DNA from 2 places in the Arthrobacter sp. THG-b23 genome. Region 2 is predicted to be linked to the other one. Evidence: riboswitches for the same ligand, from Rfam matches in the RefSeq annotation. Region 2 holds a riboswitch; the other holds the start of a gene.

Region 1 (6,639 bases), on a different contig from region 2:
TTCCACCATGATTCGTCGTCGTTTGTCCGTCCTCGGTGCCGCCGCAGCAGCCGCCCTGGTGCTGGCCGGCTGCAGCACGTCCTCGCCGTCGGAGTCGGAGCCGGCGACCTCTGCCGCCGCGACCACGCTGCAGGAGATCCAGGACGCAGGCGTGATCACCGTGGGGACCGAGGGGACCTACCGCCCGTTCAGCTTCCACGAAAACGGCACCGGCGACCTGACCGGTTACGACGTCGAAATCGTCACCGCGGTGGCGGAGAAGCTCGGCGTCGACGTGCAGTTTGAAGAGACCCAGTGGGATGCCATCTTCGCCGGGCTGGACGCGGGACGTTTCGACGTGATCGCCAACCAGGTTTCGATCAACGAAGACCGCCTGGCCAAGTACGACTTCTCGGATCCGTACACCGTCAGCACCGGCGTCGTCGTCGTGAAGTCGGACAACAACGACATTTCCTCCCTGGCGGATCTGGAGGGCAAAACTTCCGCCCAGTCCCTGACCAGCAACTTCTACAAACTGGCCAAGGCCGCCGGCGCCGAAGTGCAGGCCGTGGAGGGCTGGGCGCAGGCGGTTTCGCTGCTGGAGCAGGGCCGTGTGGACGCCACCGTCAACGACAAGCTGACCTACCTGGACTACCAGGCCACCAACAACAACAAAGCCATCAAGGTAGCCGCCGAAACCGACGAAGAGACGCAGAGCGCCTTCGCCTTCCAGAAGGGCAGCGACGACCTGGTGGAGGCCTTTAACACGGCGCTGGAGGAGTTGCGCGCGGACGGGACGCTGGCGGAGATCTCCGAGAAGTACTTCGGCGCGGACGTCAGCAAGTAGAGGGGCTGGGTCTAAAGGGAAACGCTAACGTAGCCGTATGGACATCGACTGGGAGCTTGTCGGCAGTTCGCTCTGGCCTATCGTCCAGGGCGGGCTGACCGGCACCATCCCCCTCTCGCTGGCCAGTTTCGCCATCGGCCTGGCGCTAGCGCTGGTCGTTGCCCTCATGAGGTTGAGCCGCAACCGGCTCCTGGCCGGCATTGCCCGCGCCTACGTGTCGGTGATCCGCGGCACCCCGCTGCTGGTCCAACTGTTCGTGATCTTCTACGGCCTCCCGTCGATCGGCGTGGTGCTCGACCCGTGGCCGAGCGCGATCATCGCGTTCTCACTGAACGTGGGCGGCTATGCGGCAGAAATCATACGCGCCGCGATCCTCTCGGTCCCCAAGGGTCAGTGGGAAGCCGGCCACACCATCGGGATGGCCGGCACCACCACCCTGCGCAGGATCATCCTGCCGCAGGCTGCGCGCGTATCGGTGCCGCCGCTGTCCAATACCTTCATCTCCCTGGTCAAGGACACCTCCCTCGCCTCGCTGATCCTGGTGACCGAGGCGTTCCGTGCGGCGCAGGAGATTGCGGCGTTCAGCCAGGAGTTCATGCTGCTCTACATAGAGGCCGCGGTTGTCTACTGGGTGTTCTGCCTGGTGCTGTCCGCCGGGCAGTCCCGACTGGAGAAGAGACTGGAACGCTATGTCGCCCACTGAAATCCCTGCGGCCCCCGCGCCGCAGCCCGGCGCCGCAGCCGGGCCCGTGCTCTCCGTGGAGGGGCTGCGTAAGTCCTTCGGCAGCAACCAGGTGCTCAAGTCCATCGACCTGTCCGTCCAGACGGGCGGGGTGCTGGCCCTCATCGGGCCCTCCGGATCGGGCAAAACCACAGTGCTGCGTTGCCTGAACGGCTTGGAAACCCCCGACGGCGGCCGGGTCGCCTTTTCCGGCGGCCCAGCCGTGGACTTCGGTTTGCCGGTGAACCGGAAACAGATCGCCGCCCTGCGTGACCGCAGCGCCATGGTGTTCCAGCACTACAACCTGTTTCCGCACATGACCGTGCTGCAGAACATCATCGAGGGCCCGGTCCAGGTCCAGAAGCGGCCCAAGGCCGAAGCCGTGCGCGAGGCCAGGTCGCTGCTGGACCGCGTCGGGCTGTCCGGCAAGGAAGACCAGTACCCGCATCAGCTCTCCGGCGGGCAGCAGCAGCGGGTCGGCATTGTCCGGGCCCTGGCGCTCAAACCCTCGCTGCTGTTGTTCGACGAGCCAACGTCGGCGCTGGATCCCGAACTGGTGGGCGACGTGCTGCACGTGATCAAGGAACTGGCCGACGAAGGCTGGACCATGGCCCTGGTGACCCACGAGCTGGCCTTCGCCCGTGAAGTGGCCAGCGAAGTGGTGTTCATGGACGGCGGCGTGGTCGTCGAACGCGGGCACCCCGAACAGGTGCTGCGCGAACCGAAGGAAGAGCGCACCCGGCAGTTCGTCCACCGGCTGCTGAACCCGTTCTGACGCCACGCCCCTCCAAAATTCATCTGATGTCCATTGGGATGGCAGAATGTAAACTTCCATGCACCGTTCCGCATGGCAGGCTCGTTCCGGCCGGAAGCTTCCATCCCGCGTTTTCTCCTCTGCGGAAACCTCCGGCCACGAAAGGCAGAACCATGGCCACCTCCTTGGCTACCAAGTCCTTGACGGCACAGACGGCTTCCGAGGCGCACGATCTTCTCAATGCTGCGGTCGACGAGTTGCAAAAGATCGCGGCCCTCGACGGCGATTGCGGCATCCTGGTCACGCGCACCGGCCCCGGACAGTTCACCGTGGAGCTGAGCGACGACGTGCCCTACGGCATCACCCAGGAATCCCATCTTTACTGAGCCGCCTGCGGGCCGGTCATGTTATGTGACGCCGGCCGGACCTCCGGAATGAAGCAACGACCGGCCCCGGTGGAATAATTTCGCCCATGGCTCCAGCAATTGCGTACCAAGGCGAACCCGGCTCGAACTCCCATATGGCTTGCCTGGAAGTGCGCCCCGGTTGGGAAGCGGTGCCGTGTGCCAGCTTCGAGGACGCCTTCGCCGCCGTCACGGGCGGCGAGGCCGAACTGGCCATGATTCCCATCGACAACTCGATCGCCGGCCGGGTGGCGGACATCCACGCACTGCTGCCCAAGACCACCCTGCAGATCGTGGAGGAATTCTTCCTGCCGATCCGTTTTAGCCTGCTGGGCATACCCGGGGCCACCGTGGAGCAGGCCAGGGAGGTGCACAGCCACATCCACGCGCTGGGCCAGTGCCGCAAACTGATCCGCAGGCTCGGGCTCACTCCGGTGATCGCCGGCGACACCGCAGGTTCGGCCCGAGAGGTGGCCGAGTGGAACGACCCGGCCAAAGTCTCGCTGGCGCCCCCGATGGCCGCCGAGCTCTACGGCCTGGAAGTCTTCGCCGAAAATGTCGAAGACGATCCGACGAACACCACACGGTTCGTGGTGCTGGCCGACCGCCGGCCGGTCCCGTCCCGCGAAGATTTGCCCGGCCCGGCCGTGACCAGCTTCGTGTTCCGCGTGCGGAACGTGCCGTCGGCGCTGTACAAGGCCCTGGGCGGATTCGCCACCAACGGCATAAACATGACCAGGCTGGAGAGCTACATGGTGGGCGGCGAGTTTGCCGCCACCATGTTCATGGTAGACGTCGAAGGCCACCCGGACGATCAGGCCATGGTCCACGCCTTCGAGGAACTGGACTTCTTCACCTCGGAAATCCGCATTCTGGGCGTCTACCCGGCGCATCCGTTCCGCCAACAGACCGTGCGCCCCGGCGGCGTCGCCCAGTAGCAGTCGGGCGCCAGCCGTCGGGCAACAGCCGTCAGGCGGCAACCGTGGGCAGCCGGAAGTAATACGCGGCATTTGACGAAGTGTTACCGGCGTTTGACCCAGGCCCTTCCCCGCTCTTAGCGTGGAGACGAATCAAGAGTGCCAACTGCACAGCCCTGGCTGGTTGGCCGGCAACCCTCTACCGTAGCGGGGTGCTCCAGGTGATGATTCGGCCCGCCGGGTATGTCGGCAGGCAAGTACGCGTATCCTCCCGCAGCAGCCCGGCAGCAGCGGATGCGCCCAAGCCCCAAGGACGCCATGTCGCTACACAATGACCTGACACCAAACACGTTGCGCTCCGCCTTCGGCCGCTTCCCCTCGGGTATCGCGGCGCTGTGCGCGATCATCGACGGCGAGCCCCAGGGCATCGTCGCCTCCTCGTTCACCGTCGGCGTCTCCCTCGAGCCGCCGCTGGTGATGTTCGCCGTGCAAAACACCTCCCGGACCTGGCCGGTGGTCCGCCGGGCCGACCGGATCGGCGTCTCGGTGCTCGGCACCGGGCACGACGGCGTCTGCCGCCAGATCGCGTCCAAGAACGGTGACCGCTTTGCCGGACTCCGCCTGCACGGCACGGACGACGGCGCGCTGTTCCTGCACGACGCGGCGCTGTGGCTGGACTGCTCGGTGCACCAGGAGGTCCCGGCCGGGGACCACCACGTCGTGCTGCTGCAGGTGCACGGCCTGTCCACGCACGACGGCACCCACGAGCCCCTGATCTTCCACGATTCCGGGTTCCGCCGGCTGGAACAGCCAGCCTTCGTCTAGGCGGAAAGTTCCCGCACCGGCGGCAGCCGGCAGCTAGGGCAGCGGCCTGCCCCGGGCCGCCACCCACAGGGAGTACCACTCCTGGCGGGTCATCGCCGCTCCGACCGCCTCCGCCTGGGCGCAGGCCCGGATCCGGTCCGGGCTGCTGGTACCGATGACCGGCCGGATGCCCGCGGGATGCCGCAGCAGCCAGCCCAGCACCACGGCTTCCGGAGGGCAGCCCTTGTCCCGGGCAAGTTCCGTGACCAGGGCAGCGGCCGAATGGTCCGCGGAGAGTGGGGCATCCGCCCGTGCGGAAGCATCCGTTGTCACAGCCCCCTCTGCCGGCCGGGCGTGATTCTGACCGGTCCCGGCGGCGGGCGTTCCCGCGCCGGCCGCCGCCTCGGCCAGGCCTGCCGCACGGCCGCTGTAGCGGCCCTAGGCCAGCGCGCCCCAGGCCTGCAGTTCCACCCCGTTGGCGGCGCAGTATTCCAAGGTGCCGTGCGGGAAGCTGGTGCCCGTTCCGTCCGGGTGGTTCACCAGCACGCCGGACTCCAGCCAGTCGCGTCGGTACAGGCTCATTTCCAGCTGGTTCACCGCCAGCGGCTCGTCCAGCGCCGACTGCAGCCAACGCATCTGGTCGCCGGACATGTTCGAGACACCAAGCCGGCGGACCTTCCCGGCCATCCGGAGCTCGTTGAACGCCGCGGCGATCTCTTCGGCCGGCGCCAGCGGATCCGGCCGGTGGATCAGCAACGTGTCCAGGTGATCGGTATGCAGCCGGCGCAGGCTTTCGTCGGTGCGGGCCAGGATGGCTTCGCGCGAGGAGTCGTACTGCCCGGCCAGGCCCGGGACCGGCAGCCGGATGCCGCATTTGCCCTGCAGCTGGATCGAGTCGCGCAGCTCGGGACGTTCGGCCAGCACCCGCCCGAACGCCGCCTCGGCCTTGCCGTGGGCGTAGATGTCGGCGTGGTCGAACGTCGTGATCCCGGCCTCCAGCGCCGCCGCGACGGCCGCATGCGCGGCGGCGACGTCGGCCGCTTCCAGCGGCCCGCTCCCCCAGCCCCCGCCCAAACCCATGCACCCGAAAATGAGCCGGGATCCGGCCTCGTCCATTGGTAGTTCCCCCTTCGCTGGGCAGGTTCCCAGCGTACGACGGCGACGCCCGGGGAGGCATCGGCGCCGGCAACCCGCGGTGACGCAGACACCGAAGATCTTGCCTCGTAGCACTTTCGGGGCCCTGCCCGATGGCCCCACTCGCAGCACAGGCTAATCCCCCCGGCCCCGTGCGGCGGTTCACCAGTGGCGGCTCAGCGTGTCCGGAGCTTCACCCGGTGTGGCGGCGGAGGAACGCCACGCTGCGCTCCAGCACCTGCCATGCCGCCTCCAGCTCCAGGTTGAACTGGAACTGGTGCCCCAGCCCGGCGTCCGTCTGGGGGAAGAACTCCTCCACCACCGCGCCCTTGGCCCGCAGCGCTTCGACCAGCCCGAGCGAGTGCGGCAGCAACGGGTCGGTGTTGCCTGCAGAAACGAAAGCCGGCGGGTAGTTGGCGCCCACATGCCGGGCAACGGAGGCCAGGGCGATGTACGGCCGCTCCAGATAGTCCTTTGCCCCGGTGTAGGACCACAGCACCGTCCGCAGGTAGTTCTGGTTCCCGGCTTGGTCCGCCCCGGCGAGCGATAGATCGTACGCCCCGCAGTGCAACAGCACGGCGCGCAGCCGGTCCGGCCTGGTGGGCGAGGCAATGCCCAGCCTCTTGGCATAGTCAGGGTCGGCGATGACCAGCGCCAGTTGCGCAGCGATCTGTGCGCCCGCCGAGTCCCCGGCCAGCACGATCCGCTCGGTATCGATGTGCAGCCGGTCGGCATTGTGCTCCAGGTAGCGCAGCGCGGCGGCTGTTTGGCGCACCGGGGCCGGGTAGCGGCGCACGTGGGCCAGCGAATAGTCCACCCCCACGGCGGTGAAGCCGTAGGAGGCGAGGATCCGAAGGTAATTGGCGACGTCGTTCTTGGTGCCGGAGATCCAGGCCCCGCCGTGAATCCAGACGATCGTGGGAAGGCGCAGCGAATCCTCGGCCGCCTTGTCCGGGAAGAACACGTCCAGGTGGGTATGCCCGTGGTTGCTGAGGTACTCCTGATCCAACACTTCGCTGATGCCGTCCGGCACGTGCCTTGCCATGGCGCGGGCCGTGCGCCGGCCGTCCCGCTCGGAC
Region 2 (6,639 bases):
CGCCGCCGACCAGGATCACCATGACCATCACGATGCCGACCATCGCCCAGGTTTCGCCGTAGGCCGGCAGCAGCAGCGCGGGCAGGTCCGCCCAGGGCGTGTCCAGCCCGACGGCGGCGGTTTCTGCGGGCCTCATGCGTGCACCTCGATTTTCTCGTTCCTTGCATGATCCTTTGCGTCCGACGGCGGCGTTTCCGCCGCGTCCACGGCACGGTGGCGTGCCTCTGCGGTAAGGCCCAGGCCGGCCAAGTAGGCGCGGACCTCGGCCTCCGGGCGGCCGGCGACACCGATGTCGGCGCGGCCCAGCACCGCTTCACCATGGGCTTCCACCGAGCCGCCGAGCAGCGCCACGCGCACGCCCAAGCCGGTGGACAGGCGGGTCATCCACTCCGGGTCCACCGGCCCGTGCCGGTACGAGACGGACAGGGCGTAGTCGAAGCCGGCCGGCAGCGGGAGGGCGCGGATTGGCAGCAGTTGGCGGCCGGCGGCGGAGGCCGGATCGGCCACCAGGGCGCCGATCGGCCCGTATTCCGCGACGCGGCCGCCGGAGAGCACGGCCACCTGGTCGGCGACATGGCGCACCACGTCCATCTCATGGGTGATCAGGATGACCGACAACCCCAGTTCGGTGCGCACGTCGTCCAGCAGGTCCAGGATCTGCTGGGTGGACTCCGGATCCAGGCCCGACGTCGATTCGTCGGAGAGCAAAATCCGGGGACGAAGTGCCAGCGCCCGGGCGATGCCGACCCGTTGCTTTTGGCCGCCGGACAGCTGGCCGGGGTAGGCGTTGGCCTTGTGCAGCAGGCCCACCCGGTCCAGCAGTTCGGCCACGCGGTCCTCCATCTGAGCGTGCACCACGCCGAGGTTTCGCAGCGGCAGCGCCACGTTCTCCGCCACCGTCATCCGGCGCAGCAGGGCCGAGTGTTGGAAGATCGTGCCGATGGCGCGGCGTTCGCCGCGCAATGCCTGTCCGGACAGTGCTGACAGGTCGCGGCCGTCCACCAGCACCTGGCCGGAGGTCGGTTTTTCCAACAAGGAGATGCAGTGGGAGAGGGTCGTCTTGCCGGCGCCGGAAGGGCCGACGACGGCGGTGATCGACCCCTGCTCGATGGTCAGGTCGATGCCCTTGAGCACCTCGACCGTCCCGTGGCGCGTGTCGTAGCTCTTGTGCAGATTGCGGATTTCTATCATTGCGGGCCGCCCGCGGCATACCTTTTCATGCTGCTCCTGAAGGTCAGGGAGCCCCGGGCACAGCCGATCACGGCGCGCAGGCATGGCGCGGCCGGTTCCGGGCCGGCCCGGGTTCTCCATCGGTTCTGGCGTTAGCACCGTGCGGCAGTTGCCGGGGTTGCTGCGGCGTCATCGAGCCAGATCTCTCGGCCGCTCTGGATGGTTCTTGCCGACAGCGGTGCCCGCCCCCTGAAGGGGCGGCGCACCGGCGTCGTTGTTTAGCTGGTTCTGCTGCTGCCGACGCTTAGTCGACCAGCGCGTTCTGCAGGCGGAAGCCGGCGGCGCGGTGGTTCTCCGGCAGCTTGTCGCCGCGGCCAAAGAGCTTGTTGCGCAGGGTCCCCGGCGCGTATTCCGTGGGGTAGGCGCCCAGCTTCTGCAGCTCCGGCACGACGTATTCCACGATGTCCTCGAAGGTGCCCGGGGTGATGGCGTAGGCCAGGTTGAACCCGTCCACGTCGGTCTCGTCGACCCACTCCACCAGCTTGGCGGCCACCTCCGCGCCGGAGCCGACGGTGATCGGGCCGAAGCCGCCGACGCCGACCCATTCGGCCAGCTGGCGGATGGTCCACGGCTTGCCGCTGTCGCCGGAAGCCTTCTGGAAGGTTTCCACCGAGGACTGGATGGCATTGGACTTCACGTTCCCGCCGATCACGTCGTCCGGGCCGTAGGTGGAGAGGTCAACGCCCATCCAGCCGGAGATCAGGGCAAGAGCGCCGTTAATGTCCGCGTAGGACTTGTAGTCCTCGAATTTGGCCTGCGCGGTGGCGGTGTCCGGTCCGGTCACCACGGTCTGCATCGCGTAGATGCGTACGTCGTAGCGGTCGCGCCCCGCCGCTTCCACGGCGTCGCGGATCTTCTTCACCGACGCCGCGAGCATCTCCTTGGTCGGGCAGGTCACGAACACCGCCTCGGCGTTCCCGGCGGCGAACTCGGTGCCGCGCTTGGAGGCCCCGGCCTGGAAGATGACCGGGGTGCGCTGCGGGCTCGGCTCGGTGATCGCGATGCCGGGGACCTTGAAGTACTTGCCCTCGTGCCGGATCTCGTGGACCTTGGCCGGGTCGGTGAAGACGCCGGTCTCGACGTCCTTGACCACGGCGTCGTCCTCCCACGAGCCCTCGAGCAGCTTGTAGATGACCTCGAGGTATTCGTCCGCGTGGTTGTAGCGCTCGTCGTGCTCCAGTTGGTCTTCCTGGCCCATGTTGCGCGCCGCCGAGGGCAGGTAACCGGTGACCACGTTCCAGCCGACCCGTCCGTTGGTCAGGTGGTCCAGCGTGGCCAGGCGGCGGGCGAACGGGTACGGGTGCTCGTAGGCGGTGCCGGCGGTGACGCCGAAGCCGAGGTTTTCGGTCACCGCGGCCATCGCCGAGACCAGCATGAACGGATCATTCACCGGAACCTGTGTGCCGGCGCGCAGCGTGGTCTCGTTGGAGGACCCGAAGACGTCGTAGGTGCCGAGCACGTCGGCAATGAACAGGCCGTCGAACAGGCCCTTTTCCAGCACCTTGGCCAGGTGGGTCCAGTAGCCGATGGTGTTGTAGTTGGCGGACTTGTCCTGCGGGTGGCGCCACAGTCCGGGCGACTGGTGGCCCACGCAGTTCATGTCGAAGGCGTTGAAACGAATCTGGCGCCGGGAGTTGGGGTTCGGGTTGTTCAGGGTCATGTCAGGCTCCTTTTCTGATGAGAAGAGCCCGCGCCGGCCCTCCGTTGGGCATGCGGCTGCCAACGGAAGACCAACGAGAGATCGAGCTTCTCCATCGGTCCTGGCGGTAGCACCTTCCTCAAAGGAGGGGGTTGCTGCGGCGTCAACAAGCCAGGTCTCTCGGCCGCTCTGGATGGGTACCCCTCCATTGGACACCCGGGGACGTCCCGGAGGGAAATGTGTGCCGTCACGCGAGGTAACTCAGGACACAGGCTGCCTCCGCTGGGCGCGGACCACGGCTCCGGCCGCAAAGCACAGCAGGATCAGGACGACGACGGCGACCGCCAGCGGGACGCTGTTGCCAACCAGGGTCGGGAGGTTCTGCAGGATCAGCGCCAGAATTCCGAGCAGCCCGATCAGTCCGAGTGCAGGGGCGACGGTGCGTTTCCAGTCCCGAAGGGGCGCACCGTTCCGGCGGAAAAAGACCAGGACGGCTGCGCTGGTCAGCGTCATAAGCACCACGATTCCCAGCGACGCGAAGCCGGCGAACCAGGTGTAGAACTGCATGATCGGATCCCAGCCGGCCACGACGGCGGCCAGCAGGAACAGGGCCACCACCGTGTTGGCCGCCGCGGAGGCCAGATGCGGGGAGTGGTGCCGGGCGTGGGTGCTGGCCAGCTTGGCCGGGAAGATGCCCTGCCCGGCGACTTGGAAAAAGTAGCGGGAACCGATGTTGTGCAGGGACAGGATGCAGGCGAAGAGGCTGGTCGCCAGCAGCAGTTGGATGATGTGGCTGCCGGCCGTGCCCAGATAGAGCGTTGTGGTCTCCGAGAGCATGGTGCCCGGCGCGTCCGTGGCCTTTTGGACGATTCCGTCGTCGCCCCAGACGCTGATCAGCAGCCAGCTGGAGAGGGCGTAGAAGGTGCCCACCACGATGAGGGCTACATAGGTGGCGCGCGGGATGGTCTTGTCCGGGTCGCGGGCTTCGTCGCGGAAGACTGCGGTGGCCTCGAAGCCGATGAAACTCAGGATGGCGAACAGCAACGCGATGCCGGGCGCCCCGGACAGGACGGTGGACGGCGTGGCGAACCCGGTGGACAGGCCGCCGGCACCCCCTCCGTCAAAGATGATGAAGGCGTCCAGGACCAGCACGATCAGCACCTCGGCCACGAGCAGCACGGCCAACACCTTGCCGGAGAGTTCGATGTTGCGGTGTCCCAGCCAAGCGACGGCCGCCAGCGCGGCCGCGGCCCACACCCACCAGGGCAGTTCGGGGCCGCCGTAGGCGCGGACCACCTCGTCGACCGCCGGGGCGAAGAGGCCGTAGACGCCCGCTTCCAGGGCGAGGTAGGAGAGCAGAGCCACGAAGGCCGCCCCCAGGCCTGCCCTGCGGCCGAGGCCTTTGTCGACGTAGCTGTAGAACGCGCCGGCGGTTGGCACATGCGGTGTCATGGTGGTGAAGCCGACGGCAAACAACAGCAGAATTGCCATGGCCAGCAGGTAGATGAAGGGAAGGCCGGCGCCGTTGCCGCTGACGATGGCCAGCGGGACGGTTCCGCCGATGACGCCCAGCGGCGACGCTGCGGCCAGCACGATGAGCACGATGCTGGCGACACCCAGCCGGCCGGAGAGCCGCGGAGCGCCGGCGGCGCCGGCCGCGGCTTCGGGTGCCGCGAGGGTTGGATTACTGGTGGATACAGACATGGTGTGCGTTCTTCCTAGACGGCCGCGGAACGGACGGCGGGGCTGACTGGCGGACGGTCGGCGTCGGCATTGGCCTCGCCGATGGTCCACACGAAGGGGGGTTCCGTGGCGTTGACTTCCCACTCGCCGACGATTCGGGATTTGTAGATGAACGGGTTGTGCGTCGCCACGGTGCGGGCGTTGCGCCAGTGCCGGTCCAGCGCCTTGTCGGTGCTGGTGGAGGAAGCACCGAGCGCGTTGAAGAGGGCGCCCGCGGCGTCCGGGACCAGGGTGCTGAGCACTATCTGCGCCCGGCCCGATTCCAGTTCGACGGCGATGTTGGCCGACTTTTCGGCGTCGGCATCCAGGCGCCGAGCCTCGAAAGCCCTGTCCAGGCTGCGGGCCACACTCAGGGTCGTCGCCGTCGCGGCGTAGGATGTGGCGCTGATTTCGCCGACCACTTGCAGGACTTGCGCGTCGTGCCGGACCAGCGGGCCGTTTCCGTGGCCGAACACCCGCTTACGGTCCCGCACGTTGTCTGCGGCTTCGGCGGTGACGGCCCGGGCGATACCGGCCAGGGTGACCAACAGGATGTGCTGGTAGAGCGCCGTCTGGTACGGGAAGCGGTCGGCGAAGGCTGACACGTTGGCCGGATCCACAACCGCGTCGGTAAACACGGTGGTGCCGCTGCCCGTCAGCCGCTGGCCGAAACCGTCCCAATCGTCGAAGGTTTCCACGCCCGGCGTCTTGGTTGAGATGATCACCGAGACATCGGAGCCGTCCGGGCGCTTGGCGGTGACATCGATCCAGTCCACGAAAATGGTGCCGGTGGTGTAGGACTTGCGGCCGTTCAGCAGCAGCCTGCCGCCGGACTCGGACAGCACGGTGGCGGTTCCCCCGGCACCCGGTTCGGTCCAGGCGTTGCCGGCCAGCTCGCCGGAGGCGAAGCGCCGCAGCCAGGCGCTGCGGTCCGAGGTACGGCCGTGGTGGTACAGGTTCTCCTCCACCAAGGCGATGTGCGAACGCAGCGCCTGCGGAATATTGCTGTCTGCGGCGCCCAGCTCGATCAGGAGTTGGGTGAACTCTTCCCAGTCCAGCCCGTCGCCTCCGAACTCGGCCGGAATCCGGGCGGCGCCGAAGCCGGCGTCCTTCAGCCAGCCGATCTGTTCAAACGGCAGCTCGCGGGTGAGCTCGCGGCTCAGCGCCCCGGCTGCGATGCGCGCGAAGATCGGACGGTACTTGGCGGCTGCGGCGCCGAAGGCCGTGGCGATGTCGTCAATGGTTTCGGTCATGCTGGTTCTCCTGGAGGTTCTGCCGCGAGGGCGGGGTGATGGGGCCCGCGGTCGGCGGGCAGTCGTGATGGGGCCCGTGGTCGGCGAGCAGTCGTGATGGGGTCCGCGGGCACGGGGAATATCGCCTGCGCTAGGCGCGGCTCAGGTGTAGAGCGAAATCGGCTGGACGTCCCCGAGCAGGTAGTTGGCGCCGACCTCGACCTTCTTGTAGTCGACCGGGTCGTGCAGCGTGTGCGTGCGGATGTTACGCCAGAAAATGTCCAGCCCGACGTCGGTTTTCGCGGAGGACGAGCCGGTGGTCTCGAAGATACGGTTCGCCACGTCCACACCCACCTCGGTGGACACGACCTTGAGCCGCGCGATCTCGATCGCGATGTTCGCCCGAGCTTCCGCGGTCAGCTGCGCGCCGGCGGCGATGACCGCGTCGAACCTTGCGTTCGTCCGGTCGGCCAGGGCTTCCACCGCGGCAACCCGCGAAGCCAGCTCGCCGTAAACCCGCTGGGTGAGCGGATCCTGGGCGTAGGTCTCCTGCGTGCTGAGGAACCAGGAGTTCCGGCGCGCCAGCGTGATCCGGCGTCCGCGGTCCAGCGCCCCCTGCGCGATGCCCAGGTAGAGGTTGCCGAAGGCCAGCTGGATGTACGGGGTGACCAGTGTGGAGAAAGGCTCCTCCCCTACCTCGCCGATGATGTCCGCGGCGCTGACCTGCACGCCGTCGTACTTCACCGAACCACTGGCCGAGAGGCGCTGGCCCAGCGCGTCCCAGTCCCCGAGGTAGTCGATGCCCGTTCTGTCATG

Evidence for each region. Region 2 has a riboswitch for S-adenosylmethionine ahead of AC5RVD_RS05590 (methionine ABC transporter ATP-binding protein). Riboswitches for the same ligand answer to the same signal wherever they lie in the genome.
Region 1: it holds a riboswitch for S-adenosylmethionine, as region 2 does, so the genes downstream of both, AC5RVD_RS01585 (flavin reductase family protein) here and AC5RVD_RS05590 (methionine ABC transporter ATP-binding protein) in region 2, are expected to answer to the same signal.

The regions. Positions count from the first base shown of each region.
Region 1 is NZ_JBNHGM010000001.1:324,310-330,948, forward strand. Features, by position in the region: gene AC5RVD_RS01560 (amino acid ABC transporter substrate-binding protein) at 8-826, shown strand; gene AC5RVD_RS01565 (amino acid ABC transporter permease) at 870-1,529, shown strand; gene AC5RVD_RS01570 (amino acid ABC transporter ATP-binding protein) at 1,516-2,322, shown strand; gene AC5RVD_RS01575 (hypothetical protein) at 2,475-2,687, shown strand; gene AC5RVD_RS01580 (prephenate dehydratase) at 2,774-3,643, shown strand; SAM riboswitch class IV at 3,774-3,888, shown strand; gene AC5RVD_RS01585 (flavin reductase family protein) at 3,941-4,447, shown strand; partial or broken gene AC5RVD_RS01590 (aldo/keto reductase) at 4,481-5,542, opposite strand; gene AC5RVD_RS01595 (alpha/beta hydrolase) at 5,754-6,639, opposite strand, start outside.
Region 2 is NZ_JBNHGM010000002.1:409,258-415,896, forward strand. Features, by position in the region: gene AC5RVD_RS05585 (methionine ABC transporter permease) at 1-136, opposite strand, end outside; gene AC5RVD_RS05590 (methionine ABC transporter ATP-binding protein) at 133-1,191, opposite strand; SAM riboswitch class I at 1,305-1,396, opposite strand; gene AC5RVD_RS05595 (LLM class flavin-dependent oxidoreductase) at 1,475-2,890, opposite strand; SAM riboswitch class I at 2,979-3,069, opposite strand; gene AC5RVD_RS05600 (APC family permease) at 3,131-4,573, opposite strand; gene AC5RVD_RS05605 (acyl-CoA dehydrogenase family protein) at 4,588-5,844, opposite strand; gene AC5RVD_RS05610 (acyl-CoA dehydrogenase family protein) at 5,986-6,639, opposite strand, start outside.